DNA from 4 places in the Hydrogenophaga luteola genome. Region 1 is predicted to be linked to each of the others. Evidence: predicted binding sites of a transcription regulator. Region 1 holds the regulator's gene; each other region holds the start of a gene.
The links. The regulator FNR, encoded in region 1, switches genes on or off when oxygen is low (the NO sensors DNR and NnrR bind a similar motif). The targets are predictions, from matches to a motif close to TTGATNNNNATCAA.

Region 1 (7,724 bases):
GTCACCAGAGCCGAACCTTCCGACCACCCCCGCAAAATTTGGCGCGTATGTCTGCCTAGCGGCCAGCATGTCGCTGGTGGGGAGCTATGTCGCACTCTCAAAACCATTGGTTGCGGCGTTTCCGGTCTTCCTGCTGGCGTGGCTCCGCTTCGGTATCGGGGTGGCGGCCATGTGGAGATGGCTGCGCAAGCCTGCAGAAGAGCCCCAGCTGTCCGCTCGTACCCAAAAGCTGCTGTTCCTTGAGTCCTTCCTAGGCAACTTCCTATTCTCCATCTGCATGCTGTTTGGCGTGTCGATGACCACGGCGGTGTCCGCTGGCGTGGTGATGTCCTCCATTCCGGCGGTGGTGGCAGTCCTCAGCTGGGTGTTTCTCAAAGAACGCATCGGCAAGCGCACCGCCCTGGGCATCGCGTGCGCTGCAGTCGGAATCGGGCTCTTTTCAATGCAGAAGGCAGGCAGTGCCACACACGCACAAGGCCTCGGGTGGTTCGGTCTCGAGCAGCAGTTCTGGGGCAACCTGCTCGTGTTCGCAGCGGTTGTGTGCGAGGCCTCTTATGTGGTGATTGGAAAACGGCTCACCGAAGGTCTGGGGCCCAAGCGGATATCCGCCATCATCAACCTTTGGGGTTTCGTGCTGGTCACGCCTTTTGGGCTGTGGGCGGCCAGAGCCTTTGACTTCACCTCCATCACAGCACCGACGTGGGGTCTGCTGGTCTTCTACGCACTGGCCGCCAGCGTCTGGACGGTATGGCTCTGGATGACTGGGTTGAAGTCTGTTCCTGCTGCCCGCGCCGGGGTGTTCACAGTGATGCTCCCGATCAGCGCAGCCACTATCGGCGTGCTGTTCATGGGTGAAACCCTCAGCCCGCTCCAGATGTTTGCTTTTGGTGTGGCCTTGCTGGGCCTGGTTCTGGCAACCCTGCCAGGACGTTCAAGCTGAGAGGCTCAAGCGCACCAGAGACCGGTGGGATCGGTGATTCCCATCCAGAGCGCCCAACCGGAGGTGGCGGCCAATGCGATCCCTGCCAGCCGGATGCCCCAACCACCTGAGCCGTCGCCCCGCAAACGCAGCAAGAGCCAGGGCCCGATGGTCAACGAAAGCGAAGTCCCGGCGGAGAACAGCGCCATGATCATCGCGCCCTCCATTGCATTGGCTGACAAAGACGCCACCATCAGCGCGGAATACAGTAATCCGCATGGCATCAGTGCCCACGCGACGCCGAGTACCGCGGGCGCCTTGGCCCCCAGGCGTCCGAACACCGGTCGCGTCCTGCGCCAGACGCCTTGGGCCAGCCCGTCGAGCCATGCTGGCTGGCGAGCCTGCCAGATCAGAACCAAACCGAGCAGCATGGCTGCCACGTGAAACATGGTCCAGACCGGCCGGATCACAGAGGTGTTGGTTCCCAGCCAAGCCAGGCCTTGCACAGAACCTGCGGCAATCGCCCCGAAGAGGGAGTAGCCAAGCAGTCGTCCAGCCTGGAAGTTCAGCAGAGCCGCCGTGCTCTGGCGCCCGGTCACGCCACGACTGATGCCTGCGCAAGCGGCTCCACACATGGCGACACAATGGGGACCACCAGCGATCCCCATGAACAGTGCGGTGAGCGCCATGGATGTTTGCATGGCAGAACTCTAGCAGTCGCAACCCTCGCGCTGGCTCGAAACCACGCGAGTCAGATGATCTTGGAGAAACGCGCCCGGTCCTGGTCGACCTGCAGGTTTTTGTCGAAAACCATGGCGATGGCGCGAACCAGATACCAACCTGCTGGCGTCACCTCCACACCAGAGTCGTCGATGCGAACCAGTCCGTGTTCGGCATAGCCGGCCAACACCTCCAGCTCGCGAGCAAAGTAGCTCTTGCAGTCGATCAGGTGTCCCAGGTTGATTGATTCGAACTGAAGCTGCCCCTGGCACATCAGGGACATGATCACGGAGCGGCGCAACAAATCGTCCCTGGTCAGTGCCAACCCGCGCACGATCGGAAGACGACCCTGGTCCAGCGCGTCGTAATACTCCTCAATCGTCTTGGCGTTCTGGCTGTAGGTCGCACCGATGCGGCCGATGGCCGAAACACCCAAAGCGATCAGGTCGCAGTCGGGCTGCGTGCTGTAGCCCTGGAAATTTCGGTGCAACCGCCCCTGTCGCTTGGCCACGGCCAATGCATCCGTCGGCAACGCGAAGTGATCCATGCCGACGTAGACGTACCCCGCATCGCTCATGGCATCCAGCGAAGCCGACAGCATCGACAGCTTGTCTCCCGCGCTGGGCAACTCGGCGGCCACGATCCGGCGCTGCGGTTTGAAACGTGCTGGCAAGTGAGCGTATGCGTAGAGCGCGATGCGGTCGGGGCGCAACTGGTTGACTTGGGCAAGCGTGCGGGCAAACGACTCGGGCGTCTGCAATGGCAAGCCATAGATGAGGTCCACGTTGACCGACTCAAATCCGATCTTGCGTGCCGTCTCGACCAGTGCGAACACCTGCTCGACCGGTTGCACCCGGTGCACCGCTTTCTGAACAGCGGGATCGAAATCCTGTACACCGAAACTCAGTCGGTTGAAACCCAACCTGGCCAGTGTCTGCAAACGCTGGTCCGTCACCGTGCGAGGGTCGACCTCTATGGAGTACTCGCCTCCTGGCACGAGCGTGAAGTTGCGGCGGATCATTGTCAGAAGATCCTCCAGCTCGGCGTCGGACAGGAAGGTCGGCGTTCCTCCTCCCAGATGCAGCTGGGACACGGCGTGCCCCTTCCCGAAGTGCTGCACCTGAAGCTCCACCTCACGCGACAGATACCGCAGGTATTCCGCAGCCCTTTCGTGGTGCTTGGTGATGACCTTGTTGCAGGCGCAGTAGTAGCAGACAGACTCGCAGAAAGGAATATGGACGTACAGCGACAACGGCAATGCGAGCGACCCAGCCCGACGTTGTTCCAGCGCCTGGATGTAGTCGCTCTCCGTGAACGCTTCTACAAAGCGGTCTGCGGTGGGGTACGAGGTGTAACGGGGACCCGGGATGTCGAATCGCTTGAGCAATTCGTCGGAAATGGCGTGACTCACAAACAATTCTCCAGTTCTCAGCGCGAATGTGCACCAAGGCAGAAATAGCACCCTTGATCAAGATCAAGGGCCGTCCAAGCCCCGGGGTTTCCCCCCATCCCCCCAACGAGGGTGAGCGCTTCCGCCTTGCTGGCACTTGTGACCATGCGTTAAGCTTCGGGCGAAATCTGGAAGATTTATGGACATTCACAGCATCAAAGTCGCCTGTTCCAGTTGCAACCTCCGGGAGTTGTGTCTGCCCATGGGCCTCAACCCTGAGGAAATGGACAAGCTGGACACCGTGATCTCCACGCGCAGGAGGATCAAGCGGGGAACAGCCCTGTTCAATACCGGCGACAAGTTCACTTCGCTCTACGCGGTGCGATCGGGCTTCTTCAAAACCTGCGTGACCACCGCCGACGGCAGGGACCAGGTCACCGGTTTCCAGATGACCGGTGAAATCATCGGCATGGATGGCATCGTCAGTGACCGTCATTCCTGTGACGCCATTGCTCTTGAGGACGCCGAAGTCTGTGTGATGCCGTTTGACCAGGTGGAAGAGCTGTCACGGGAGTTCACCACGCTGCAGCACCATGTCCACAAGATCATGAGCCGGGAAATCGTCCGCGATCACAGCGTGATGCTGCTGCTGGGCAGCATGCGTGCCGAGGAACGTCTCGCAGCCTTCCTGCTCAACCTCGTCCAGCGTCTGCATGCACGCGGCTTCTCACAGTCCGAGCTCATCCTGCGTATGACCCGGGAAGAGATCGGGAGTTACCTGGGCATGAAGCTTGAAACCGTGAGCCGGACGTTCTCGAAGTTCGTCGAGGAAGGCATCATCGAAGTCAAACAACGCTATGTGCACATCAAGAACACCGATGCGCTCAAGCAGATCGTGAACCCCCAGACCTGCCGCTGAACCTATTCGACCCCTCCAAAAAACCCCGCTCAGGTCTGAACCCTGAGCGGGGTTTTTATTTGCGAAACGCAGATCAGCTGCACCCGCCGTTGCGGGCACAGTCCTGGGGACGCTCCGTTTCAGGTACCGGACAGCGATTGACCTCGAAGGGAGACATGGCGAGCAAGGTGGTCAGCGCGCTCGATGCCATGGTGACACACCAGAACACGAAGAACGCCAGTGTGTAGATGGCCTGTCGAGACAGCTCCAGGGGGTTACCGAACCAGTGGAGATCACCCGGGTCGACCATGGCGAAAACAATCATCTCGAGCACCGAAGCCACTAGAAATGCTGGCCACGCTATCCACATCCACCGCTGAGCTTTCATGAGTCGTATCCTTCACTCCTGTGTGGCTGCATTCGGTGATGCGGCGTCCTACTTGGAGGGGGCCGCCGGTACGACCGGCGAAGCGGCGTGATTGCGCGCCTGATGGGCCGGCTGCATCTTGGCCAATGCATCGACCTTGGCCTGCCCTTCAAGCCGCTGAGCGGCGGCAAGATCTCTCTCGTAGTCGGACTTGTTGAGCACAGGATCGGGGTTCTTCACTGCGATGACCAAGGTGATCACGCCAGCGACGATCACGGCAACAGGCCCACCGACCACCAGCCACATGTGGGGCACCTTCCACCACGGCGTGGCCGGGTGATGACTTGGATTTGCTGACATGACTTGTTCCATAAGCGTGTGAATTCAGTTTAGCGTGGAACGATGAAGACGGCCTTCTCCACCACCTCAGACACATCGCTGCCGGTGGACCGGATGGTGAACCGTATCGGGTGCGAGCCGGCGGGCGCGGCGTTGGGCGGGATCTGGACGCGCACGGCGGCGGAGCGCACTTCTGTGGAAAGCACGTCCACTTCGGTTTCCGACGCGATCATCACGCCCTCCAGTCCCTCGACACTGATCTGGTAGCGCTGCGGAGACTCGGTCGCATTCATGATTTGCAGGCGGAACACGTTTTCGATGCGCCCCTGCTCCACCATGCGCGCCAGTGCTCCGCGGTCGCGAATCACATCGACCTTCAGCGGCGTGCGCAGGAAGAGACTGACAAACACGGCCAGGGTGATGACCGACAGAATGGTGGTGTAGACGAGTACCCTGGGACGGAAGGCGTGACGGACCATCTGCTCGCGGGTCCAGCCCTTGGCCATGCCATTCTGAGTCGAGTACTTGACCAGTCCGCGCGGATAGCCGACCTTGTCCATCACCTCGTCGCAGACATCGATGCAGGCCCCACAACCGATGCATTCGTACTGCAATCCGTTGCGGATGTCGATGCCCGTCGGACAGACCTGCACGCAGAGCGTGCAGTCGACACAGGCACCCAATCCCAGGGCTTTGGGGTCTGCCTTTTTGGAGCGCGCCCCGCGCGGCTCCCCACGTGCCTTGTCGTAGGTCACGATCATCGTGTCCTTGTCGAACATCGCGCTCTGGAAGCGGGCATACGGACACATGTACTTGCAGACCTGCTCGCGCATGAAGCCCGCGTTTCCGTAGGTCGCGAACCCGTAGAAGAAGATCCAGAAGGTCTGCCAAGGGCCCAGCGAGGCGGCCATGCTCAGACTCGCCAGCTCCCGGATAGGGGTGAAGTAGCCGACAAAGGTGAAGCCTGTCCAGAGCGCGAACAGGATCCACAAGGCATGTTTGAGCGAACGCTTGCCGAACTTGCGGGCATCCAGGCTCGACTCATCCAGCCGGATCCGCGCCGAGCGGTCGCCCTCCACCTTCTTCTCGATCCAAAGGAAGATTTCGGTGTAGACGGTCTGGGGACAGGCGTAACCGCACCATAGGCGGCCAGCGACCGCAGTGAAAAGGAACAGGGCCAGTGCGGAGATGACCAGCAGTCCGGTCAGGTAGATGAAGTCCTGCGGATAGAGGACCAGCCCAAAAATGTAGAAGCGGCGCGCTTCGAGGTCGAAGAGCACCGCTTGGCGGGCATTCCACTCCAGCCAGGGCAATCCGTAAAAAAAAATCTGGGTGAACCAGACCAGCGCCCAGCGCCACCTGGAGAACAGTCCGGACACCGAACGGGGATGGATCTTCTTGCGCGAGGCGTAGAGAGAAACCATCACCTCATCGTCCTCCGGAACACCTTTCGGTGTCTCAGGGACGATGGGAATCACGGGGGGCCTAACAGTGCTTGAGGCGTCTGGCGCTGGAGAACTCACGGATGACCTGGCGAGAGAAAAGTGACTGGCTTCAGGCCATCACTGCTTGGCGGCAGGCTTGTTGGACAAACCCCAGACATAGGAAGCCAGCACATTGATCTGGGCTTCGTTCAGCAGCGCAGCCTGTGGCGGCATGTGGTTGTTGAAACCATTGTTGACAGCGCGAACGATCGCTTCTTCGCCCCAGCCGTGCAGCCAGACACCGTCGGTCAGGTTCGGTGCACCCACGGCCGCCATGCCTTTGCCCTCGGGACCGTGGCAGGCCGCACAGGCGGCGAACTTGGCCTTGCCCTGAGAAGCACGGACCGAGTCGTTCGGGCTGCCGGACAGGCTGAGCACGTAGTGGGCCACGTCCTTGACGTCCTCAGGACCACCCACAGCCGCTGCCATCGGGGGCATCACGCCGGTACGACCCTGTGCGATCGTGGTCTTGATGTAGGCGTGATCGGAACCACCCAGCCAGTCGCCATCGGTAAGGTTGGGGAAAGACTTGGCACCACGCGCATCAGAACCGTGGCACTGGGCGCAGTAGTTCATGAACAGGCGCTCGCCAATGGCCATGGCCTGGGCGTCGGCAGCGATGTCTTCCGGCTTCATGCCGTTGTACTTCGCGTAGATCGGGGCGATGGCGTCCTCGACCTTCTTAACTTCGGCTGCGTGCTGCCCCTGGGACGACCAGCCCAGGGCGCCCTGGAACTTGCCGAACATGGGATAGAGGGCGCCGTAGACCAGACCGAAGACCACCGTGATGATGAACAGGTACACCCACCACTTGGGAAGGGGGTTGTTCATCTCACGCAGGTCGCCGTCCCACACGTGGCCCGTGGTGTTGTCGGCGTGGGTAGCTGCCTTGGTCGTGCCGCTGATGTACAGCAGAACCGCGCAGGCGATGATGCTGACGAGCGTGATGCCGGCCACGTAGAGGTGCCAGAAGTCGCTGATGAAGTCGCTCATGATGTTTTCTCGTGTTCGTTCCGCAATCGTTCAGTCGTCCTGGAAGGGCAGCTGGGCCGCCTCTTCGAAGTCGCGCTGATTGCGTTTGGACCAGGCCCAGACCAGGATGCCGACAAAGGTCAGCAGGCTGATCGTCGTGACGATGCTGCGCAGATCGTTGATGTCCATGGTCTCGCCCCTTATTGGGTCTTGGCGTCGGCCGCTGGCGCTGCGGGTTGCGCCTCTGCAGCGGGAGCTGCGGGTGCCGCGGCTTCAGGTGCAGCGGCGGGAGCAACTTCTGCAGCGGGTGCTGCGGCAGCAGGCGCAAGCTTGGCGGCGCTGCGTGCGGTGCCCAGCACCTGCAGGTAGGCGATCACGGCATCCAGCTCGGTCTTGCCCTTGACATCTTCCACAGACTTGGCGATTTCCTCGTCGCTGTAAGGCGCGCCCAGGGTGCGCAGGGCCTTCATGCGGGCGGGAATACCTTCGGCTTTCACGGTTTTTTCGGCCAGCCAGGGATAGGCGGGCATGTTGGACTCGGGCACGACATCGCGCGGGTTGTTCAAGTGGGCACGGTGCCACTCGTCGCTGTAGCGGCCACCAACACGGTGCAGGTCGGGACCGGTGCGCTTCGA
Region 2 (7,724 bases), on a different contig from region 1:
CAAGCCCTCGCGTTCCAGCGACCGGGCCAGGCGCGCGCAGCCGAGCTTGCTGTTGACGAAGACGAAGGCCTGCGTCACGCCGCGCTCTTTGACGATCTGCTTGAGCGTCTGGCGCTTGTCGTCGTCGTCCACGCGGTAGAAATGCTGCTCCACTGTGGAGGCTGTGGCGTTGGACCGCGCAACTTCGATGGTGATCGGGTCCTGCAGGTAGCTGCTGGCCAGGCGCTTGATCTCGGGCGAGAAGGTGGCCGAGAACAGCAGCGTGGTGCGGGTTTTGGGCAGGTAGCTCAGGATGCGCTGCAGGTCGGGCAGGAAGCCGATGTCCAGCATGCGGTCGGCCTCATCGAGCACCACGTACTCGACCTGGTTGAGCACGCAGTTCTTGGCCTCGATGTGGTCCAGCAAGCGGCCGGGCGTGGCCACCAGCACCTCGACGCCCTTTTTGAGCTCGATGGTCTGCGGCTTCATATCCATGCCGCCGAACACCACCGTGCTGCGCAGCTGGGTGTATTTGGCGTACTGCTTGATCTGGTCGGCCACCTGGTCAGCCAGCTCGCGCGTGGGCAGCAGCACCAGGGCGCGCACCGGGTGGCGTGCAGGCGAGGTGGAGGCGTTTTCGTGCTTGAGCATGCGCTGCAGCAGCGGCAGCGAGAAGGCGGCGGTCTTGCCGGTGCCGGTCTGAGCGGCGCCCATCACATCGCGTCCCTGCAGCACGACCGGAATGGCCTGCGCCTGGATGGGCGTCATGCTCTCGTAGCCCATTTCCGCGATGGCACGGGCGAGGTTGGGCGAGAGCTGGAGTTCGGAAAAGGATTGGGTCATGGACTTTCGGGTTAGCCCGCTATTGTCTCACTTCGACCCCTGGCTGCCCAAAAGTTGGGCAGCGGCGCTCAGAGGGCCCGGGTGTTGAAGGTGTCGCAGGCTTGTACGCTGCCAGTTTCCAGCCCCTTGTGGAACCAGCGCTGGCGCTGTTCGCTGGTGCCGTGGGTGAAGCTGTCGGGCACCACCATGCCCTGACTCTTGCGCTGCAGGGCGTCGTCGCCGATGGCGGCCGCCGCGTTCAGTGCCTCTTCCACATCGCCGGGCTCCAGGATCGCTTTGCTCTTGTGGTTGTGGTGGGCCCAGATGCCCGCAAAACAATCGGCCTGCAGTTCCAAGCGCACCGACAGCGCGTTGTATTCGCGCTCGCTGACACGGCGCCGGGCCTGCTCCATCTTGTCCGTCAGGCCCATCTGGTTCTGCACATGGTGACCCACCTCGTGTGCAATCACATAGGCCTGGGCAAAATCGCCCGGTGCTCCCAGCTGGCGCCGCAGGGTGTCGTAGAAGCTCAGGTCGATGTAGACCTTCTGGTCGCCCGGGCAGTAGAACGGACCCATGGCGGACTGCCCCGTGCCGCAGGCCGTGGGTGTCGCACCCCGGAACAGCACCAGCCGGGGCTCCTGGTACTGGGCGCCACCCTGCTGGAACACCGCCGTCCAGACGTCTTCGGTGCCGGCCAGCACGGAAGAGACGAAGCGCCCCATCTCGTCGTCGGGCCTGTCGGTGCTCCCCGCCGGGGCCGGCGCGGTCTGCGTGGAGCTGGACACCAGCTCGCCACCGCCACCCAGAGCACCCAGGATGGTCAGCGGATTGATGCCGAAAATCCAGCCCGCGATCAGCGCGATCACGATGGTGCCGAACCCGATGCCACGTCCGCCCACATGGCGCGGCGCGCCACCGCCGAACATGCCGCCCCCCGGCTGGTTGCGGCGGTCCTCGATGTTGTCAGACTGGCGGTTGTTTTCCCATTTCATGGTGCTGCTCCTCGGGAGCCGCCGGCGGCGGGCCACCGCGACATTATGCGAACGAAAGCAGCAACAAAAAGCGCTGCCGAGGCAGCGCTTGAGAAAGTACCGAGACTGAGGATTTCAGGCCACAGCCGGCTTGAAATCGCTGGTCGGACGGCCCTGGAAATCGGTCCAGCAACGGCGAGTGAAGTCGTAGAGCTTGCACTTGCGCGCGGTCTCGAAGTACCAGCGCCAGGAAAAGCGCTGGATGATGATGCGGCCTGGCAGGGTATCTTCCAGCAGCTTCTGGGCGTTCTTGAGCTTGTACAGCGGCACGCTCATGTCCACATGGTGCGCCGTGTGTTCCATGATGTGGTGCATCAGGGCGCCGATCTTCATCGGGAAGGTCAGGTGCACGGTGGTAGAGACAAACGGCGCGGCCTTGGCCCAGGCGTGCTTGTCGTCGTGCCACTGCACAGCGGTGTGGGTGTGGTGCACGTAAACCACAAACCCGATCATCGCGTTCCAGAACAGGAACGGGATGACGAAACCGTAACCCACCAAAGCCCAGGCCGACTGCTCGGTGGCATAGGCCGCACCAATCAGTGCGGCGATCCACAGCGCGGCGTAGACCGTCACGAACACGCCATCGCGGGTGAACTCGGGGCGGCTGGTGCCCATGTAGGTCTTGCGCGGGAAGTACATGCGGTTCCACCACATCTCGACCAGGTAGTACAGCGCCGGCCCCCAGCCGCTGCGGTAGATGCGCTCCATGAGCCGGCGGCCCGGCGTCAGCCCCTCAAATTCTTCCTTGGTCAGCGGAGCCCAGACAAAGTCGACGCCCTTGAGGTTGGTATAACCGTGGTGCACCACGTTGTGGCCGACTTCCCACAGGCTGTAGGGCGTCAGCGAGGGCACCATGGCAATGCGGCCCAGGATGCGGTTCAGGCCCCGGTGCGGGGTGTAGCTCTGGTGGCAGGCGTCGTGGCCGATGATGAACAGGCGACCGATCACGAAGCCGGCGGCCAGACCACACAGCAACTTGGCCCACCAGGCGTCCAGCAGCACCGTGCCGACGATGAGTGCCAGGAACACCGCCCAGTCGATGGTCAGCAGAACAATGCCCATGGCCGTACGCTGCTCGGCGATTGGCGTCAGCCAACCCCGGATCACCTTGCGGTGCGGCAAGGGCTGACCGAGGGGAATCGGTTCGGGCGAAGAAGCGGCGGCGGAGGAATCGGACATGCTGATCAGGAGGAGCGAACACCCGGCTGGCGGGCACCAAGAACCGCCGAAACGGCGCCAATCGGGCGCGCATTTGGGCGCGAATCACAAAAACTCACTGATTTTATCTGGCACCGATGAAACCTGCCTGACAAAAGTCAAGGGGAAAAAGTGGGCATTTCCCTCTAGCCGCCCCTGGCCTCAGGTCTTGGGCAGGGTCACGCCGACCTGTCCCTGGTACTTGCCGCCGCGGTCCTTGTAGCTGGTCTCGCAGACCTCGTCGCTTTCGAAGAACAGCACCTGGGCGCAGCCTTCACCGGCGTAGATCTTGGCTGGCAGCGGGGTGGTGTTGGAAAACTCCAGTGTCACATAGCCCTCCCACTCGGGTTCGAAGGGTGTGACGTTGACGATGATGCCGCAGCGGGCGTAGGTGCTCTTGCCGAGGCAAATGGTCAACACGCTGCGCGGGATGCGGAAGTACTCCACCGTGCGGGCCAGCGCGAAGCTGTTGGGCGGGATGATGCAGACGTCGGAATTGATGTCAACGAAGCTCTTCTCGTCGAAGTTCTTCGGGTCCACCACCGTGCTGTGGATGTTGGTGAAGACCTTGAACTCGGGTGCGCAGCGGATGTCGTAACCGTAGCTGCTGGTGCCGTAGCTGACGATCTTCTGGCCCGCGGCGTTCTGCCGGATCTGGCCCGGCTCGAAAGGCTCGATCATGCCGTGCTGCTCGGCCATGCGGCGGATCCATTTGTCGCTCTTGATGCTCATGTGTGTGCTCCGGTTGGCCCCGGATTGTAGGGATCGGCGGGAGGCCGGTCTTGCAACGCGTCAAGCCGTGTGAACCCGCGCCACCAACCGGTCATCGCCGAGCACGATCAGCGCAAACAGCAGTTCGTCCAGCGAATCGGCCTGCGTGGTCTTGCGGGCCAGCAGCGGCGTGGCCTTCGGGTTCAGCACCACGAAATCGGCTTCGTGCCCAGGCGTCAGGTTGCCCACCACGCCTTCGAGCCCCAGCGCACGCGCTGCGCCCGCGGTGTGCTGCCACCAGAGCTGGCCAGGCGACAGGCTCAGGCCGGGCTTGGTGTGCCCTTCCCGCCCGATGTAGTAGGCGGAGAGCATGGTGTGGAAGGGCGAGAAACTGGTGCCCCCACCCACATCGCTGGCCAAGCCGTAGCGCATGCCGGCCGCGTCGGCCGCGGCGTAGTCGAAGAAGCCGCTGCCCAGAAACAGGTTGCTGGTCGGGCTGACGGCGGCAGCGGCGCCGGTCTCGCGCATCAGAATGCGGTCGTGCGTGTCCAGGTGGATGCAGTGGGCGTAGACCGCACGCTCGCGCAGCAGGCCGAAGTCGCCGTACACCCCCAGATAGCTGCGCGCCTGTGGGTAGAGCTCGGCCACCCAGCGCACCTCGTCTCGGTTCTCCGCCACGTGGGACTGGATCCACACCTCCGCGTATTTCGCGGCCAGCTCGCCGGCGCCGCGCAGCTGGGCGTCGGTGCTGGTGGGCGCAAAGCGCGGGGTGATGGCGTAGCCCAGCCGGTCCACGCCGTGCCAGCGCCGGATCAGTGCTTCGGTGTCAACGAGGCTCTGCTCGGTCTCATCGCGCACACCGTCGGGGCTGTGGCGGTCCTGCAGCACCTTGCCGGTGATAAAGCGCAGACCCCGCGCCTGCGCGGCTTCGAAGGCAGCGTCCACCGACGCGGAGTGCGAGGTAGCGAAGGTCAGCGCGGTGGTCACGCCGTGGCGGGCCAGCTCGTCGAAGAAGAAGTCGGCCACGCAGCGGGCGTAGGCCTTGTCGGCAAAACGGCTTTCGTGGGGGAAGGTGTAGTTCTCCAGCCATGGCAGCAGGCCGGCGGCCGGCGCGCCGATCACGTCGGTCTGCGGGTAGTGCACGTGCAGGTCGATGAAGCCCGGCGCGATCAGGTGACCACGCAGGTCTTCGACGGCCACACCGGCGAAGCGGTCAATCAGCGCGCCATGGCTGCCGGAGGCGCGCACCACGCGGCGGCCGCTGGCGTCGGGGCCGACCACCAGCAGGCCGTCGCGGTCGTACAGCGGCTGGCCATGGTCATCAAATCGAAGAAGGGCGGCGCGGTAGGCTTTCATGAAGCCGACAGCTTAGCCGCAAGCGCGCGCGGCGACATACCGCCAAACGAATGCACACCATGTGTTCAGCGTGGCAGTTTCGTCGCCACGCCCTCGACCAGCCACTTCATGCCCAGGATGGCGCCATCGTCCAGCGCCTGTCCGGCGGCGATCACAGTCTTGCCCTCGTTGTCCTTCACGCCAGCCTTGCCGCCGCTGAACACGGCCAGCTGGCCCGCCGCCATGTCCTTCTGACGCGCCATCACCTCGCTCTGCACGGCGGCCGGCACCTTGCTGCCAAAGCTGTCGACGCGGATCATGCCCTCACGCACACCACCCCAGACCTGTGCGCTCTTCCAGCTGCCATCCAGCACCGCCTTGACGCGGCGGGTGTAGTAGTCGCCCCACTGGTGGGTGACGGCAGCCACCTGCGCGTCGGGCGCGACCTTGCGCATGTCGGAGTGGTAGGCCACAGCCAGCTTGCCGCGCTCCTGCGCGGCCACCATCACCGCATTCGACCCGGTGTGGAAGGCCAGCACCTCGGCACCCTGGTTCATCAGCGTCATGGCCGCGTCGCGCTCGCGCGGCGGGTTGAACCACTCACCGAGGAACACGACACGCACCGTGGCCTGGGGATTGACCGAACGCATGCCCAAGGTGAAAGCGTTGATGCCCTGCAGCACCTCGGGAATGGGGAAGCCCGCCACGTAGCCGGCCTGCGTGGCCATGCGCCCGGCGGCGATGCCGGCCAGGTACCGGCCTTCGTAGTAGCGCGCGTTCGATGTGGCCACATTGGGCGCGGTCTTGTAGCCGGTGACCGACTCGAACTTCACGTTCGGGAACTCGCGCGCGACCTTCAGCGTGGGCTCCATGTAGCCGAAGCTGGGGGTGAAGATGATCTGGTTCCCCTGCATCGCCAGGTCGCGGATCACGCGTTCGGCGTCCGGACCCTCGGCCACGTTTTCGACGTAGCTGGTCTTGACCTGACTGGGCAGCGCTGCCTCCACGGCCAGGCGGCCCTGGTCGTGCTGGCGCACCCAACCGGCATCGGTCAGTGGTGCGACGTAGACGAACGCGGCCTTCACCGGCGGCGTGGATTGGGAGAAAGCGGGGGAGAAAAAACAGGCGGCCGCGAGCGCGGCAGCGAGGTTTTTGTACATGGTGGTCCTCTACATGGCTTCCGTGAGACAAAAAAGAAGCGAGCCGGGGAAGCACCGGCTCGCTGGAGCGTGATTTTACCGGTCTGCTGCCAGCCCAGGGTCGGACAGTGGCGGTCCGAGGTCGTACAGGTAGGCCGTGGTGCCGGGGCCGTCCAGTTGTTCGATCAGCACTCCCCGGCGGTCCGCGTGGTCGAGGATGAAACGCTGCTCGTTGACCCTGACGCGCGGCCGGCAGTGGTTGCAGTTGTGGCTGAAGACGAACCAGGTGCGGCCGGCGCCCAGCGCACGATCAATCTCGCTCAGGTAGAGCTCGGGCTGCCAGCGGTGAAAAGTTCCTTCAACAAACTCGCCGGGGCCGAACCCGTACCGCGCTGCGTAGAAGGAGAACGCAGGCACTGCGCCGTAGTACACATAAATCTGGTCCCCAGCGCGCCGGTGGTCAGCCACCTCCTTCATGAGTGGCTTGATTTCTTCCATCACCGGGTGGTCCCGCAGATGCTGCCGGTCAAGGTCCACGGCATGGAACAGCAGCAGGCTGGCCAGTCCGAGGTACACGCTGCCTGCCAGCACCGGGTGCCCGTCGCGCAGCCATTGACGGCAGCGCTCCGCCCCTTCGGCCAGCGCCAGGGCGGCGGCGGGCATCATGAACAGCAGGAACCGCCCGTGGAACGGGTAGCGCGACAGTGCCGAGGCGACCAGCGTGGCCACCAGCGTGAGCACCATGGCCAGGGCCAGGGGCCGTCGGCGCACCCAGAGCGACGCAATCCCGAGCAGCAAAAGCACCGACGGGAGCACGCCCGCATGCATGGAGAACAGATGGTTCAGAACGCCCGACAGGCTGGCGCGGTACCAGCCCCAGTGCGACCAGGGCGGCAGCGGGGCAAAACTGCGGCGCCAGAAGTCGGTGAGGGATGGGTTTGCCGCCACGTGCCGAAGGTGCAGCAGGTACAGCAATGCGAAGCTGAGCACCCAGGCAGCGGCCACGCCGCCCCAGGAGCGGAGAAAGGACGGGGCGCGCAGCTCGCGCCAGTGCAGCAACACCACCGCGCCGCCCAACCCGGCCAACACAAACACCGACGGATGGGAACACCACACGGCCAGCGCACCGGACATGGCCAGCCGTGTGCGAGCCCGCGAATCGGCCGACTGCTTCAGGACCTCACCGAAACACCACATCAGGTATGCCGCCACCAGCGCATCCAGCGAGTACTGCTTGAGCTCGCTGCTGTAGCGCACATGCTCGGGCGCCAGCGCCACCAGCGCCAGGGCCAGCCAGGCGAAAGGCCTGGTGCCATCCTGGCGCGCCAGCAGGAACACCATCGGCAGCAGAGCCAGACCGGCCAGGAGAGGGACCACCCGCAACAGGTCGTCGGAGCCACCCAGCAGGTGGTGGATCAGCCACTGGAGCAGGAGGAATCCGAGTGGTGCGGCCTGGTCGTACAGCAGCGGCTGCACCAGACCGAGCAGGCTCTGGCGCTGGATGTTC
Region 3 (7,724 bases), on a different contig from region 1:
GTGGACTTCCCCGATCCGACCAACTTTTCGGTCGGCAAGCTCTACACCCAGTCCTTCTATGCGCTGCTGTCGCGGCGCCTGTCGGCCAGCGGTTTTGCCGTGGTGCAGACCACCTCGCCGCTGGTGGCGCGCCAGAGCTATTGGACGGTGGCCACCACCATCGAGGCTGCGGGCCTGCGCACCGCGCCGTACCACGCCCACGTGCCCAGCTTCGGCGAGTGGGGCTTTATCGTCGCCAGCCACCGGCCCTTCACGCCCGCCGTCACGGCCCTGCCCGATGGGCTGCGTTTCCTGACCCCCGACACGCTGCCGCTGTTGTTCAACTTCCCGGTCGACATGGGGCGCGTGCCGGCCGAGGTGAACCGGCTGTCGAACCAGGTGCTGGTGCACACGTACGAGACGGAGTGGGGGAAATTGAAATGACCCCCCTGCGCCGCTGCGCGGCTTCCCCCCTGAAGGGGGGACCACGCTGGTGGCCCGGCGGAGCCGGTTCCACGGCGTGTGCTGGACTGGGGCACGCGCGCCGGCTGCGGATGGGGTGGACGTGTTCCTGACGCGGCGCGATTGCCTGGGCTGGCTCGGTGCGGCGGGCGCGGGGCTTGCGGGCTGCCCGCCGATGACGCGCGACATCCCCGGGGGGTTCACCGGCCCTGACCCGGCGCGCGGTCACCGCTGGCGCGATGCGGCGCTGTCGCAGCCTGCCGAACAGCGCCGAGCCGATGTGCTGGTGCTCGGCGGCGGCATGGCAGGCCTGGCCGCTGCGCGGGCGCTGACCCTGGCCGGGGTCGAGGACTTCGCGCTGCTGGAGCTGGAGTCCGAGGCTGGCGGCAATTCGCGCGCCGCCAGCCTCGGCGGCTTGGCCTGCCCGATGGGCGCGCACTACCTGCCCGTGCCCTCGGACGACGCGCCCGAGCTGCAGGACTGGCTGGAGCAGATCGGCCTGCGCCGCCGTGTCGCCGGCCGCTGGACCTACGACGAGCGCCACCTCTGCCACAGCCCGCAGGAGCGGCTGTACTGGAACGGCGCCTGGCACGACGGCCTGCTGCCGCTGGACGGCGTGGGGGCCGCGACGCTGGACCAGTACCGCCGCCTGAGCCGCCTGATCGACGAGGCCCGGCGCGTCCAGCGCTACGCCATGCCGGCCGTGCGCCTGCCGGTGACGGAAACCGTGCGCGCGCTCTGGGCGCTGAGCTTTGCTCAGTGGCTGGATGGGCACGGTCTGAACGACCCGCACCTGCGCTGGTACCTCGACTACGCCTGCCGCGACGACTACGGCGCCGGCGCGGCGGCGGTGAGTGCCTGGGCGGGCATCCACTACTTCGCCAGCCGCCACGGTTTTCCTGCACCGGGCGAAGACAGCGAGGCCGAACCCCTGCTGACCTGGCCCGAGGGCAACGCCTGGCTGGCGCAGCGGCTGGCGGCGGGGCTGGGCGACCGCCTGCACACGGGGCAGGGCGTGCTGCGCGTGCGCCCGGGACACCATGGCGTGGAGGTCGACAGCGTGTCGCCGGACGACGGGCGGATCATCCGCTGGCAGGCCCGCGCGGCCGTCGTCACGCTGCCGGTGTTCATCGCCCGGCGCGTGGTCGATCCGCTGCCGCCGGTGGTGGCGGCGCGGACGGCCGGTCTTCGCATGGCGCCCTGGGCCGTGGTCAACCTGCGGCTGGACGAAGCCCCGAAAGACCGGGGCGGTGCGCACCCGAGCTGGGACAACGTCACCTACGGCACCACCGGTCTGGGCTATGTGGACGCCAGCCACCAGTCGCTGCAGCGGGTGGCCGGGCCGCGCGTGTGGACCTGGTACCTGCCGCTGGGCGACGAGCCGGACGCGCGCCGAGCCCTGCTGGAAAAGCCCTGGACCCACTGGCGCGACCGCGCGCTGGCCGAGCTGTCGGTACCGCACCCGGACCTGCCGGCGCGGGTGCGTGAGGTGGCGGTGACGCGCTACGGCCATGCGATGGCCATCCCGGCGCCCGGATCGCTGCACGAGGGGCCTTGGCACGACGACCGGCTGGCGTTCGCCCACGCGGACTGGGCCGGTTATTCGGTGTTTGAAGAAGCGTTCACGCGCGGCCACCTGGCCGGGCAACACATCGCGCGCCGGCTGCGCGGCTGAACGGGGGGATCAGGCGGCGGGCGCCGCGCCGCGCTCGACCGAACGCTGCAGCACCTCGCCCGGTTCGAACAGCGCCAGCAGCGCGTCCATCAGCTGCTGCGCGCGCGCCGAATGGTCGGCGCCGAAGTTGCAGACGTACACGTCCAGGCTCACGCTGCGCGACTCGGGCCAGGTGTGCACGCACAGGTGCGACTCGGCCAGCAGCACCGTGGCGGTCACGCCGCCCGGGCCCTGGGGTGTGTCGGGGAATCGGTGGCCCAGGTGCGCCACCGCCTGCAGGCCGCTGGCCTGCACCCGCTGCACGCAGGCGGCCAGCAGGCGCTCGGCGTTGGTCAGCCAGTCCAGATCGCAGCGGCAGCCGCGCAGGTCGGCGGTCAGGTGCAGGCCGTTCACGTCGCTCAGGCGGCGAAGATGGCCTCGGTGCTGGCGAAGCCCTTGACCTCGATCGGGTTGCCAAAGGGGTCGCAGAAGAACATGGTCCACTGCTCGCCGGCCTGGCCCTCGAAGCGCACCTGAGGCGGCAGCACGAAGTCCACGCCCGCGGTGGTCAGGCGGTCGGCCAGCGTGCGCCATTCGGGCAACAGCAGCACCAGGCCGAAGTGCGGCATCGGCACCAGGTGCTCACCCACGCGGCCGGTGCGCGTGGTCTTGAAGGGCTCACCCAGGTGCAGCGAGATCTGGTGGCTGAAGAAGTCGAAGTCGACCCAGGTGTCGGTGCTGCGCCCTTCGGTGCAGCCAAGCAAGCCGCCGTAGAAGCGCCGCGCCTCGTCCAGGTCGGTGACGTGGAAGGCGAGGTGGAACAGGCTTCGGGACGGCAGCGTGGCGGAGGTCATCCGCGCAGGATATCAGCGCTGTGTCGGGTCGGCAGCCTTCTGGTCGAACCTCAGGAAATACTGGCGCGCCATCGCGACCAGCTGGGCATCGGTCGGGTGGTCGCTGTTGACCACTTCGACCACCGCCTTGTCGACTGCGTGCATGTTGTGCTTGCACCAGTCGCGGAATTCGATCTTGGCGTTGGCTGGGCCGGTCAGCAGCACTTCGGACACTCCCTCCAGCGATGCGGCGATGGCCCGGAAGAAGTCCTTGTCGGCGCCGACATGGCCGTGCTTGGGCGTGTGCTGCTGGCGCGCCTTGACGCGCTGGGCTTCAACGTGTTCCCGGTCGAACATCAGCACGTGGGCCTGGCTGTGGTCCATCCAGACGACGGCGTGGAAGGTGGTCATTCAAAGTTCTCCTGAAAAGTGAAGGGAAAAACGAAATCAGTAGCCGGCCGGCCTGGTGGCGCCGCTGGCCTGTTCGGCCTTGTCCTGGCAGCCCACGCAGCGCAGGGCCACCGGGTTGGCGTGCAGGCGAGCGGTGGCGATGGAGGCGCCGCAGTCCACGCACAGGCCATAGCTGCCATCGGCCACGCGCTTGAGCGCCTCGTCGATGGCGACCAGTTCGGCCGACTCGCGCTCTTCCATGGCAAAGGCCAAGTCGCGTTCAGCATCGGCCTGCGCCCAGTCGTCGCTCTCGGTCTCGCGCGCGTTGGCGGCGGCCTCGGCGCGGCCAACCCTGCCGCCTCGCTGCTCCCGCAGCTGCGCCAGCACATCGGCGCGCATCGCCTGCAACTGCTGGCGGAAGGTGTCTGAAACGGGGGTGTTCATGGGATCTCCTCGTGTATGGGTTCGAAGGGTTTGGGTCCTGAAGACCACGGATTCATGGTGCGCTCGACGGTGTGCGGCTGCCTTGATCGGCGTCAAGCCCGCCGCCGTTCAGGCCCGTTGCCAAGGGGAAATCCCCGGCGGAAAACGCGGCATTCCCCCGCAGAATCGACGGTTCACTTTCAAAAATCTGCAGGAGAGACAACGATGTCCGCCATTGACTACAGCCGCTACCAGACCCTCGACATCACGCGCCGCGGTCCAACCGTGGACGGCGTGCCCTCGGTGCTGGACATCCGGATGAAGGCCGAGGGCCCCGGTGGCAACGGCAAGCTGCCGACTGCCGGTCACGAGGGTCACTGGGAGCTGAGCGAAATCTGGCGCGACGTGGGGCGCGACGACTCGTTGCGCTGCGCCGTGCTGCGCGGCAGCGGCATGGGCTTTTCCGGCGGCGGCGACCTCGCCCTGGTGCAGGACATGGCGACCGATTTCGAAGTCCGCACCCGGGTGTGGAAAGAAGCGCGCGACCTGGTCTACAACGTGATCAACTGCGACAAGCCCATCGTCAGCGCCATGCACGGCCCCGCGGTGGGCGCGGGCCTGGTGGCGGGCCTGCTGGCCGACATCTCCATCGCCGCCAAGAGCGCAAAGATCGTCGACGGCCACACCCGCCTGGGCGTGGCGGCGGGCGACCACGCGGCCATCGTCTGGCCGCTGCTGTGCGGTCTGGCCAAGGCCAAGTACTACCTGATGCTGTGCGACCCGATCAGCGGCGAAGAGGCCGAGCGCATCGGGCTGGTCTCGCTGGCGGTGGACGACGACGCGCTGCTGGACAAGGCCTATGAGGTCGCCGACCGGCTGGCCAGCGGGAGCCAGACCGCGATTCGCTGGACCAAGTACTCGCTCAACAACTGGCTGCGCCAGGCCGGTCCGGCCTTCGACACCTCGCTGGCGCTCGAATTCATGGGTTTTGCCGGCCCTGATGTGCGAGAAGGTGTGGCATCCTTGCGCGAGCGGCGCGCGCCTCGCTACGGCGCCGACACCTGACCTCACCCTCCCAGGAGACAGCCATGAGCGACGCCAGCGGATTCGGCAAATTCGTCCCCGGTTTCGAGTTCCTGCAGAACCTCGCGGGGCAGGCCGCCGGCGGCGTCGCGGAGGGCCTGGGCAAGAGCCTGCCGCAGTTGCCCAACCTGGGCCACTGGGTGGCGCCGACCTTCAACGTCGAAGACCTCGAAAAGCGCATCGAGGAACTCAAGGCCGTGCAGTTCTGGCTGGACCAGAACGCCAAGGCGCTGGGGGCCACCATCCAGGCGCTGGAGGTCCAGAAGATGTCGCTGGCCACACTCAAGGCCATGAACTTCAACCTGGGCGATGTGGCCAACGCGCTCAAGGTCAAGGCGGCCGAAACGGTGTCCGGCTTCACGGGCAAGGTGCCGACGCAGTTCGCGGGGCTGGAGATTCCTGAGCGCACCTACGGCAACACCAGCGCGGCGCCGGAGCCTGAAGCCGAGGCGGAGGCCGAAGAGGAAGCCGAGGAAGCGCCTCCCCCACCCCCAGCCAGGAAGCCCCGCAAGGCCACCGCGCCAGCGCCCGAGGCCCCTGTGACCGCGACGGGCGTGGTTGACCCGATGGCCTGGTGGGGTGCGCTGTCGCAGCAGTTCCAGCAGATCGCCAGCACCGCCATGAAGGACATGGCCAGGCAGGGCGCGCTGGACGCCACGCGCAACGTCGCCAGCGGGCTGACCGAGCAGGCGGTGAAGACCGCCACGGGCATGGCCGCGAAGGCAGGCCGCAGCGTGGGCGACACCGTCGGCCGTGCGGCCGGCATGGGCTCGGCGGCGGTGCGCGCCGTGACCGGCGGCTCGTCGGCTCCGAAAAAACCCGCGACGGCCGGCAAGTCCACACCGAAGGCCCGCCGTGCTGTCGCGCCCAAGAAGGTTGCGGCGAAGAAGCCAGCCGCCCAGGCAGTGACCGCAGCGCCCGCACAACCCCTGGGCGCGGGCGACTGGCCCATGCCTACCGCGTTCTTCCCCGGCTTCCTGCCGACGCCCGGCGCGGCCGCCAAGAAGTCGCCAGCGGCCAAGGCCCCTGCGGCCAAGAAGACCGCTGTGCGCAAGACCGCGGCCAAGAAGGCCCCGCGCCGCCGCTGAACTCCGGGAAGGTCTGCCACCACCATGAAGCTGTTCCCCTACGCACACGCGACCCACCCGCAGTGGCGCATGGCCGCGGCCCTGGTGCTCGCCCAGCTGCGCGCACAGATGGCCCTGCCGGCCTACGCCGCCACGCCGTCGCTCGGTCTGCTCTACATCACCGACCACTACGCCGGCCAGGCGCAGGCCATCCTTGACCACCTGAGTGCCGAGCTGCCCGAGATCACCGACTGGTCTGGCACTGTGGGAGTCGGCATCGCGGCCAACAACGTCGAGTACTTCGACGAACCGGCGCTGGCGGTCATGCTCTGTGACCTCAGCCCGGACCAGTACCGCGTGTTCAGCGGCGTGGCGCCGCTGCCGGCCAGCGGCAGCGAACCGTCGGGCTTCGTTGCGCACACCGCGCTGCTGCACGCCGACCCGGGCGCGCACGACCTGGGCGAACTGATCGCCGAAGTGGCCGAGCGTACGCAGTCGGGTTATGTGTTCGGCGGCCTGGTGGGCAGTCGCTCGGCCAGCGTGCAGTTCGCGGCCAGCAGCGCCGGCCACCTGCGCGGCCAAGGGGCAGTGGGCGGCGTGTTCAGTGGCGGCATCAGCGGCGTGGCCTTCGGTCCGGATGTGGAGCTGATCTCGCGCGTGACCCAGGGCGCCCAGCCGATCAACCGCGAGCGAACGATCACCGCGGTCGACGGCAACCTGGTGCTGGAACTCGATGGCGAACCCGCGCTGGACGTGCTGCTGCGCGAACTGGGCGTGTCGCTAGCGCAGCCGCAGCAGGCCATGGAGCGCCTGCGCCGCACCCTGGTCGGGCTGACGCTGCCGCAGCACCGGCCGGCCGATGCGCCCGCGCAGCGCCATGCGCGCGGCCAGTTCGGCCCGGAGGTGATGGTGCGCCACATCATCGGTCTGGACCCGGCCCGCCACGGCGTGGCGGTGGCCGAGCACCCGCCGCTGGGCGCGCGGCTGGCCTTCTGCGAACGACACGCGCAGGCTGCCCGCGCCGACCTGATCCGCGTCTGCAGCGAGATTCGGGAAGAGCTGGAGCCCGAGACCCTGGGCATGGGCTCCAGCATGGTGGCGGACGATCCCGAGCCAGCCGCAGCGCGCCACATCGTCGGCGCCATCTACGTCAGCTGTTCGGGCCGGGGCGGCCTGCACTTCGGTGCGCCCAGCGCCGAACTGCAGATCGTGCGCCGTGCGCTGGGCGACGTGCCGCTGGTGGGCTTCTTCGCCGGTGGCGAGATCGCACACCAGCAGCTCTATGGCTACACCGGTGTGCTGACGGTGTTCACGGCGCCGGCTTGACGGCCGCCTGCCGGGCGCGGGCGCGCTCCAGCGAACGGTTGGCGTCCAGCACGTGCAGGCCGTACATGTCGGCGAACTCGTTGATGTTCTTGCCGCTGGCCTCAAAGGCGCGCAGCAGCGCGTCCTCGCGCGCCGCGCGGGCGCTGACCTCGGCCAGGGCATCGCGGCTGATCTGGTTCACTTCTTCGTCGCGGCCTTGCACCCGCTGCAGGTACTCGTCGGGTGAGAGGCCCGAGGCCTCGTAGGCCTTGAGGATGCGCTGGCGCAGCTTGGGGCGCAGGTCTTCGCGGCTGCGCGCGCCGCGGCGGCGGAACACTTCGATCAGGGCGTGGTGCACCTGCTCGGGCGTCAGTGCCTCCACCGGCTGGCCGGTCAGGTCGTGGCGCTGCTGGCCCGAGGCGATCACCGTGAGGTAGCGGGTGGAGCGTGCGTGCAGCGCCAGCGCCGCCTTCAGGCTGTCCTTCTCCAGCACCCCGGGGTGGGCGGCCAGCAGGTCTTCAAAGATGC
Region 4 (7,724 bases), on a different contig from region 1:
CGCCTTCCAGCGGCGCGCACGCCGTCGGCCGGACCACGCTGGCCTCGTAGTAGCTCTTCTGGTTGAGCTGGGTGTCCGAACCGGTGAGCGAGCGGGCGAACATGCTCAGGTCCTCGTGCGCTTGGCGACCTGGCCGCAAAGGTAGGCCCAGACGAAGGTGGCGGCGGCGTTGGTGGTGAGCTCGGCGTGGTCGTAGGCCGGTGCCACCTCCACGCAGTCCATGCCCACCCAGTTCAGCCCGGCCAGTTCCTCGATGAACGTCAGCACCTGGGCGCTGGTCAGGCCACCCGGTTCGGGCGTGCCGGTGCCGGGCGCAAAGGCCGGGTCCAGCACGTCAATGTCCAGCGTCAGGTAACAGGGCCGGTGGCCGATGCGCTCGCGGATCGCCGCCAGCACGGGGCCCAGCGCCGCGCCGTCCAGGCCGCGCAACGCACGCGCGGTGAAGATCTGGCCGCCCTGGTCGGCCACGTACTCGCGCGCGGCGCGCACACCGGGGGAGCGGATGCCGATCTGCACCGTGTGTTCGGCGCTGATCAGGCCCTCCTGAATCGCCTCATACGTCCAGGTGCCGTGGCCCGAGGGCTCGCCAAAATGGTCGGTCCAGGTGTCGCAGTGGGCGTCGAAATGCACGCAGGCCAGGGCCTCGCCATGCTTCGCACGGGCCGCACGCAGCAGCGACAGCGTGACCGAGTGGTCACCGCCGAGGAAGACGCAATGGTGTTTCGCCATCAGCTCGGCCGCCTGCCGCTCGATGTGCGCGCGCACCTCGGGCAGCGGCGAGGCGTTGGGCAGGCGCATGTCCAGCGCATCGCCCAGCAGGTCCAGCGGCGAGACGTCGAAGACCGGGTGGATGCCGTCGCACAGCATCAGGCTGGCGGCGCGGATCGCCTGCGGCCCGAAGCGCGCGCCGGGGCGGTTGGTCACCACGCCGTCGTAGGGCACGCCCGAAATGGCAAAGGGCTGGTCGGCCAGCGGCGCGCAGGCGAGAAAACGGTTGGTGTTGAGGGCGAAAGCGAATTGACCGGTGGCCATGGCTCGAAGGAAGTGGCGGGCAGCAGGGGCCCAATTGGCCCGAAAGATACATCGAAGCAGGCAACTCGACGGAGCCACTTGAGCACCCACCCGCCGGGCCAGGCCCGCGTCCTGCAGAAAAACCGGCGGCCCGATAGGATCGACCGCTTTCACCGTTCACCCTCAAGGAGACCACCATGCTCAAGCTCTACTACTCCCCCGGCGCCTGCTCGCTCTCACCCCACATCGTGCTGCACGAGTCCGGCCTGCCCTTCGAGGCCATCCCGGCCCCGACCAAGACCCACCAGCTGCCCGACGGCACCGACTACTACACCATCAACCCGCTGGGCTATGTGCCGCTGCTGGTGATGGCCGACGGCGAGAAGCTGCGCGAAGGCCCGGCCATCGTCCAGTACATCGCCGACCAGGTGCCCGAGAAGCAGCTCGCCCCGGCCTATGGCACCCTGGGCCGCTACCGCCTGATGGAGTGGCTGACCTTCATCGGCACCGAACTGCACAAGGGCTTCTCGCCTCTGTTCAACCCCGCCATGCCGGCCGAGGCCAAGCAGCTCGCCAAGGACCGTCTTGTGCAGCGCCTGACCTGGGTCGACGGCGAACTGGCCGGCAAGCAGTACCTGCTGGGTGATGCGTTCAGCGTGGCCGACGCCTACCTGTTCACCGTCACCAACTGGGCGGCCTTCGTGGGTGTGGACATCAGCGGGCTGGCGAACCTGAACGCTTACCGCGCCCGCGTCGGCTCCCGTCCGGCAGTGCAGGCGGCGCTCAAGGCCGAAGGCCTCGGGAAATAAGGCCCCCACGCTCCGGCTGGGCGTGCTTCAGTTCAGAGCGCGTTGCCGCAAGGCCAGCAGCGCCCCCAGCCACAGCGCGCCGGCCGAGAACACCAGACCGCGCGCCAGACCGCCGGGGCCGTCGGCGATAAAACCAACGACCGTGGGGCCGACGATTTGCCCCGCCGCGAAGGTCACGGTGAAGGCGCTGATGCCGGCCGCCCACTGCGACGGCGGCAGGTTGTGCCGCACCAGCGCCGTGGTGCTGGCGACCACCGAGAGGAACACCGCGCCGAACAGCAGGCCCGAGGCCAGCAGCAGCGGCCAGGCGGTGGTCAGCGCCGGCAGGATGGCGGCCACGCCCAGCAGCGCGTTCAGCCGCGCCAGCGGCTGGCCGTCGCGGTGGCGGTCCAGCAGACCGGCCCAGATGCGCGAGGACGCGATCACCGCCAGGCCCAGCAGCGTGTAGAAGACCGTGACGGCCGTGGCACTGGCCCCCTGCTCGCGCAGCAGCGCGATCACGAAGGTCATGTAGCCGATGTAGCCCATGCCGAACCCCAGATAGCCCAGCAGGCCAAAAGCGAAGTCGCGCCAGCGGAAACGGCGCGGCACCACCATGGACCCGGCAGCGCCGGTGGCCGGCACCGGCGGCGTGGCTTCCAGCCGGTCCAGCACCCGGGCCGGCCAGATCATCAGCGCCGTGGCACCTGCGCACAGCAGCGCCATCGCCCACCAGCCCCAGGACCAGGCATGCGGCCGCCCCTCGGCCATGGTCAGCACCAGTGGCACCAGCAACGCCGACAGCGCAATGCCGATGCCCGTACCGCCGTAGTACAGCCCCAGCAGCAGGCCGCTGCGCTGCGGCTGGCGCGCCCCCAGCCGCGCCGCCAGCAAACCCCCGGTGCTGAACACCAGGCCACTGGCCACGCCCGCCAGCAGCCGCTGCAGCATCAGCGCCGCCGCGCTGGTGAAGAAGCCGCTGGCCGCCATGAACAGCGTGGCCAGCACAGCCCCCACCACAAACAGCCGGCTGGGCGACATGCGCTGCAGCAACCGGGCCATGGCCATCGCGCCCACCAGGTAGCCCACGGCGTTGGCGGTGTTCATCGACCCGGCCAGCGCATAACTCCAGCCCAGGTCCTCGCGCATCGGCGGCAGCAGCAGCCCGTAGGCAAAGCGGGTGATGCCCAGCGACACCGCGGCACCCAGCGAAAGGGCCAGGGCCAGGCGCCCGTAGGGAATGGGGTCGTGTGACGCGGGCCGGAACATGCACCCATTGTGGCGCGCCCAGAATCCGCGACCCGCGTCAGCGGTGGAGCGTGGGGGCCAACGATCCGCCGCTGGGCCGCCCCAAGGCGGATCAGCCCCCCTGGGGGGCAGCGACCCGCGCAGCGGCGGAGCGTGGGAGCCCGCTACCCGCCCAGACCCACCGGCGCCGGCGCCTTCATCACGATGTGCGTGAACAGGCGGTCGAACTGCGGATCGCGCGGGATGCGGCCGTTCAGCGGGTCCTGGTTGGTCGCGAAGGCGGCGTTGAGCGCGTGCCAGTCGGCCTCGGTGAGGTGGCGCTCGGCCTCCGGCAGGATCACGGTCTCTTCCAGCCGCATGTGCTCCAGATAGAAGTCCACGTAGCGCGTGACCTCCTCGACGAAGCACTGCCGACGCCCGTCGCCCAGCAGCTCCCAGGCCACCAGCATGTGCATGAGTTCGCGCACCCGGGGCTCTCCGCGCAGGTGGTCGCGCTCCAGCTGGTCGATGGTGGCCATGGTGTGCGGCGCGGCCTTGACCACGCGCGGGAACAGCAGGTCCGACTCCTTGGGGTGGTGGTGCCGCTCGGGAAACTCGTCGATGTAGAACAGCATCGCGCGCAGCACATCGAAAAAGCGGTTGGAGTCGTCCATCCCGTTGACCTCGGGCCCGCGCCGCACCAGCTGCGTCAGCGACTGCAGCATGGCCGCCAGGGTGGCGTGTTCTTCGCGAATGACGCGCAGGGCTTCATGGCTCATGGGTTTGTCTCCAGGCAAGGCAGAGCCGACCGTCCGGTCGGCGAATGTTTCCGCGACTATGGCGGAGCCCGGCGCCCGGGGGTTTGACCCACGTCAAGCCTTGCAAGCCAGCCCCTCCGATGGGGGTAGGTCTTACAAGTCGTTGCAAACCAAAGTGCTAGCATTTTTGGGGTTCCGGGCCCGCCCCGGCTCTTTCCACTGCTGTCACACACCCGCACCATGAAACACATCCGAATCGCCCTCCTCGCCCTGTCCCTGGGCGCCGCCAGCTGCGCCTCCGTCGCCACCGAAACACCGGAAACCCCGCCCGCGCTGGGGCAGCTGGAGAGCAAGGCGTACCTGGATTGCATGAAGAAAGCCAATGGGCGGGTGGAGCAGGCGCCGTGCATACAGAACGAAAAGGCATGGCAGCTCAAACAACTTGATCTGCTTTACAAGCAATTGGCGAGCAAGCTCAACGACGAGCAGCGCAAGTCTCTGGCGAAATCCCAGGCCGCATGGACCGCATTCCTGGACAACGAGAGAGGCTTCGCCACGTCGGTCTACTACCACCAGGGAGGCAGCTCGGATCTGTCCGTCTCGACGAACGAGATCCGGTGGATCGCGCAGCGGCGTCAGCAGTTGCAACTGCATCTGGACCTGAACTGACTCCAAACGTCAGACAGAGATCACAGGGAGGAACAACATGAAGAACATCGATATCAACGACCCGATCCAGCGCAGTGGCGCGGTCTATTTCGTCGTCGGTCGGGGCACAGAGGGCGGCAACAGCTCCTACAGGCTGAGCGTGGCTGGCGTCACCCCGAGCCAGTGGGGCGACATCACAAAGGTCGCCGACAACAGCGGCTACTCCATCGGCAGCATCCAGGTCGATCTCGGGCAGCGTGGTACCTGGCCACTGGGTTCGATAGAAAGCCGCCCGCTAAAGACTGGCGAAACCACGTACGTCGATGCGGTGATCGCAGAAGCGGCCGCTTACGCCAGAGCCCACAAGCACCCGTTTCCGGACAACGCGGCGAGGCTTTCCACGCTGCGCCAGGATCTGCTCAGCCATGGCAACGGCGAGGGAAAAAACCCGTCGATCCGTTTCATCTCCGCCGAACACCTGAACACCATCAACGCCTGGGCCAGCTCGCCGGAAGGCCAGCAGTGGATTCACAGGCACATCGACTTTCCACAGGTCCAGGCCATTGCCGACGACGCCAAGGACGCCCTGGATCGTTATGGTTCCCGCATTCCCGATGACCGCAAACTGGAAGTGATGTGTGTGCTCGCGAAGGCGGAGAACCAGCGCCCCAGAACCTACAACAAGCTCGTCGAGGTGCTGCGGGATGGCGCCGACTACGAGCGCTTCATGCAGGCGGTGGACCAGCAGAAAGCGGCCGTGAGCTACTTTGCAGGGCCCAAAGCCGGCAAACTCGCCCGCCAGTACCAGGAGAACTTCCAGAAGCCCGGCCACGCGCTCGCGATGGAAGCCGCGCACCGCCAGGTGGCCAGCGACAGCTACCGCCCTTCCGAAGAACGCCAGATCCCCGAGATCCAGACGGCCCTGGCTGCCTACCGGCGAGATGTCAACGACCCGTCGGTGCTCGATCGCGGAGACAAGGGTGCGGACGTGCGGCTGCTGCAGCAGGCCCTGCAGCGCCACGGCAAGGCGCTCAAGGACGACAGCGACTTCGGTCCGGGCACCGAGCGCCTGCTCACCGAGTTCCAGCGCGAGCACCGGCTCGCCCCCACCGGTTTCGGCGACCGCTCCACGCTCCAGGCGCTGGGCATTGCCCCGGCGCTGGACGCCACCAGCGCGGCTACCCTGCAGCGCATGGTCGACAGTCTGAGGGCCGGCGGCCGGTTCACCGACGCTCAGATCCACCGCATCGCTGAGTCGTCACAGAACTACCTGCTGGAGCACCGCGCCGCGCTGGGCGAGGTCACCCACATCCAGCTTCGCAACGACGGCCAGAAGATCCTGTTCCAGAACGACTTCAAGCAGATGCGCGAGCTGGACACGCAGCAGGCGCTCGACGGCTACCGGCCCTCGCAGCCCCTGGTGGAGGCACCAGCCCCACCTGCCCCGACGGCCGAACGCACAGCCGAAGCCATTCGCCAGTGACCGGCGTCCCGGGCGGTTTCAGCACCCGGGTTTCCAGCGCTTGAGCAGCAACGCGTTGCTCACCACGCTGACCGAGCTGAGCGCCATCGCCGCGCCGGCCAGCACCGGGCTCAGGTAGCCCAGCGCCGCCAGCGGGATGCCGGCAGCGTTGTAGGCGAAGGCCCAGAACAGGTTCTGCCGGATCTTGCTCACCGTGCGCCGCGAGATGTCCAGCGCCGCCGGCACCATCGCCGGGTCGCCGCGCATCAGGGTGATGCCGGCCGCGTGCATGGCCACGTCGGAGCCGCCTTCGCGGCTGCCCATGGCGATGCCCACATCGGCGGCGGCCAAGGCCGGGGCGTCGTTCACCCCATCACCGATCATCGCGACGGTGTGCTGGCCCCCACGCCCCACCGCTGCGCGGGTCGCTGCCCCCCGAGGGGGAGCGAATTCAGCTTGGGGCGGCCCGGCGCTGAACTCATGGCCACCACGGCGCAACTGTTGCACCACCGCCGCCTTGTCCCCCGGCAGCACCTCAGCGATCACCGCGCCGCCGTCCACATCCATGCCCAGCCGCCGCGCCATGGCCTCGGCCGCACCGCGGTTGTCACCCGAGACCATGTAGACCCGCAGACCCTGGGCCTTCAGCGCCGCCAGCGCCCCAGCCGCACCAGGCTTGGGCTCGTCGCCAAAGGCCAGCAGGGCCAGCGGCGACCACGGCTGGTCGTCGCCCGAGCGGCTGGCCAGCAGCGAGACCGTGGCCCCGTCGGCCTGGTGCTTGTGCACCGCCAGCGCCAGCGGCCCCAGCGGCACACCCAGCTCGTCCATCCAGCGCAGGCTGCCCAGCGCCAGCGTCACACCCTTGATCTGCCCCAGCGTGCCACGACCGGTCACCGCCTGCACCTCCCGGGCCGCGTCGGCGGCCACGGTCATGCCGCGCGCAGTGGCCGCTTCCAGCACCGCATGCGCCAGTGGGTGCGCGCTCTGCGCCTGCAGCGCCGCCGCCGCACCCAGCACCGCCTCCTCGTCGGCGCCCGGCACCGCCTCGATCAGCAGCAAGCGCGGCTTTCCGACGGTCAGCGTGCCGGTCTTGTCGAAGGCCACGGTGTCGACCTTGTGCGCGATCTCCAGCGCCTGCGCGTCCTTGATCAGGATGCCGTGGCGCGCCGCCACGCCGGTGCCTGCCATGATGGCGGCCGGCGTCGCCAGGCCGAGTGCGCAGGGGCAGGCGATCACCAGCACCGCCACCGCGTGCAGCAGTGCGTCTTCCACCGGTGCGCCGGCCCAGAGCCAGCCCGCCAGCGTGACCAGCGCGACCACCAGCACCACCGGCACGAACACCGCCGCCACCTGGTCCACCATGCGCTGCACCGGTGCCTTGCCGGCCTGCGCGTCCTGCACCAGGGCGATGATGTGGGCCAGCACGCTCTGCGCACCGACCGCCTTCACCCGCAGCTCGACCGAGCCCTCACCGTTGAGCGAGCCGCCGGTGATGCGGTCGCCCGGGCGCTTGGGCACCGGCATCGCTTCGCCGGTCAGCATCGATTCGTCGGCCTGGGTCTCACCCAGCAGCAGCTCGCCATCGGCCGGGAAGCGCTCGCCAGGCAGCACGCGCACGATGTCGCCCGCCAGCAGTTCGTCCACCGGCACATCGCTCATCTCGGTGCGCTTGATGCCGTCGGGCACCAGGTGGGCTGTCTCGGGCCGCAGCGCGTGCAGCGCGCGGATGGCGTCGGTGGTCTGCCGCTTGGCCCGGGCCTCCAGCCACTTGCCCAGCAGCACCAGGGTGATCACCACCGCACCGCCTTCGTAGTAAAGGTGCACCATTTC

Region 2: a site for FNR is predicted at 3,142-3,155, ahead of ACFOPI_RS10325 (fatty acid desaturase). Genes of this name have one in related genera too.
Region 3: a site for FNR is predicted at 3,845-3,858, ahead of ACFOPI_RS13455 (TraR/DksA family transcriptional regulator). Genes of this name have one in related genera too.
Region 4: a site for FNR is predicted at 3,889-3,902, ahead of ACFOPI_RS01765 (hemerythrin domain-containing protein). Genes of this name have one in related genera too.

Annotation. Positions count from the first base shown of each region.
Region 1 is NZ_JBHRXX010000009.1:157,970-165,693, reverse strand. Features, by position in the region: gene ACFOPI_RS19600 (DMT family transporter) at 68-940, shown strand; gene ACFOPI_RS19595 (sulfite exporter TauE/SafE family protein) at 946-1,620, opposite strand; gene hemN (oxygen-independent coproporphyrinogen III oxidase) at 1,671-3,050, opposite strand; gene fnr (fumarate/nitrate reduction transcriptional regulator Fnr) at 3,229-3,948, shown strand; gene ACFOPI_RS19580 (hypothetical protein) at 4,022-4,315, opposite strand; gene ACFOPI_RS19575 (FixH family protein) at 4,364-4,600, opposite strand; gene ccoG (cytochrome c oxidase accessory protein CcoG) at 4,684-6,057, opposite strand; gene ccoP (cytochrome-c oxidase, cbb3-type subunit III) at 6,196-7,110, opposite strand; gene ACFOPI_RS19560 (cbb3-type cytochrome oxidase subunit 3) at 7,141-7,278, opposite strand; gene ccoO (cytochrome-c oxidase, cbb3-type subunit II) at 7,290-7,724, opposite strand, start outside.
Region 2 is NZ_JBHRXX010000005.1:52,052-59,775, forward strand. Features, by position in the region: gene ACFOPI_RS10315 (DEAD/DEAH box helicase) at 1-822, opposite strand, end outside; gene ypfJ (KPN_02809 family neutral zinc metallopeptidase) at 891-1,796, opposite strand; gene ACFOPI_RS10325 (fatty acid desaturase) at 1,911-3,014, opposite strand; gene dcd (dCTP deaminase) at 3,195-3,764, opposite strand; gene guaD (guanine deaminase) at 3,825-5,099, opposite strand; gene ACFOPI_RS10340 (BMP family ABC transporter substrate-binding protein) at 5,165-6,238, opposite strand; gene ACFOPI_RS10345 (hypothetical protein) at 6,314-7,724, opposite strand, start outside.
Region 3 is NZ_JBHRXX010000005.1:697,053-704,776, reverse strand. Features, by position in the region: gene ACFOPI_RS13480 (polyamine aminopropyltransferase) at 1-423, shown strand, start outside; gene ACFOPI_RS13475 (FAD-dependent oxidoreductase) at 617-2,116, shown strand; gene ACFOPI_RS13470 (S-adenosylmethionine decarboxylase family protein) at 2,126-2,509, opposite strand; gene ACFOPI_RS13465 (VOC family protein) at 2,515-2,949, opposite strand; gene ACFOPI_RS13460 (hypothetical protein) at 2,962-3,339, opposite strand; gene ACFOPI_RS13455 (TraR/DksA family transcriptional regulator) at 3,376-3,762, opposite strand; gene ACFOPI_RS13450 (enoyl-CoA hydratase/isomerase family protein) at 3,976-4,806, shown strand; gene ACFOPI_RS13445 (PhaM family polyhydroxyalkanoate granule multifunctional regulatory protein) at 4,830-5,912, shown strand; gene ACFOPI_RS13440 (FIST signal transduction protein) at 5,937-7,217, shown strand; gene ACFOPI_RS13435 (ProQ/FinO family protein) at 7,201-7,724, opposite strand, start outside.
Region 4 is NZ_JBHRXX010000001.1:372,821-380,544, reverse strand. Features, by position in the region: gene ACFOPI_RS01785 (NAD(P)/FAD-dependent oxidoreductase) at 1-103, opposite strand, end outside; gene speB (agmatinase) at 106-1,032, opposite strand; gene gstA (glutathione transferase GstA) at 1,209-1,820, shown strand; gene ACFOPI_RS01770 (YbfB/YjiJ family MFS transporter) at 1,848-3,068, opposite strand; gene ACFOPI_RS01765 (hemerythrin domain-containing protein) at 3,212-3,805, opposite strand; gene ACFOPI_RS01760 (lysozyme inhibitor LprI family protein) at 4,025-4,453, shown strand; gene ACFOPI_RS01755 (peptidoglycan-binding protein) at 4,491-5,915, shown strand; gene ACFOPI_RS01750 (heavy metal translocating P-type ATPase) at 5,934-7,724, opposite strand, start outside.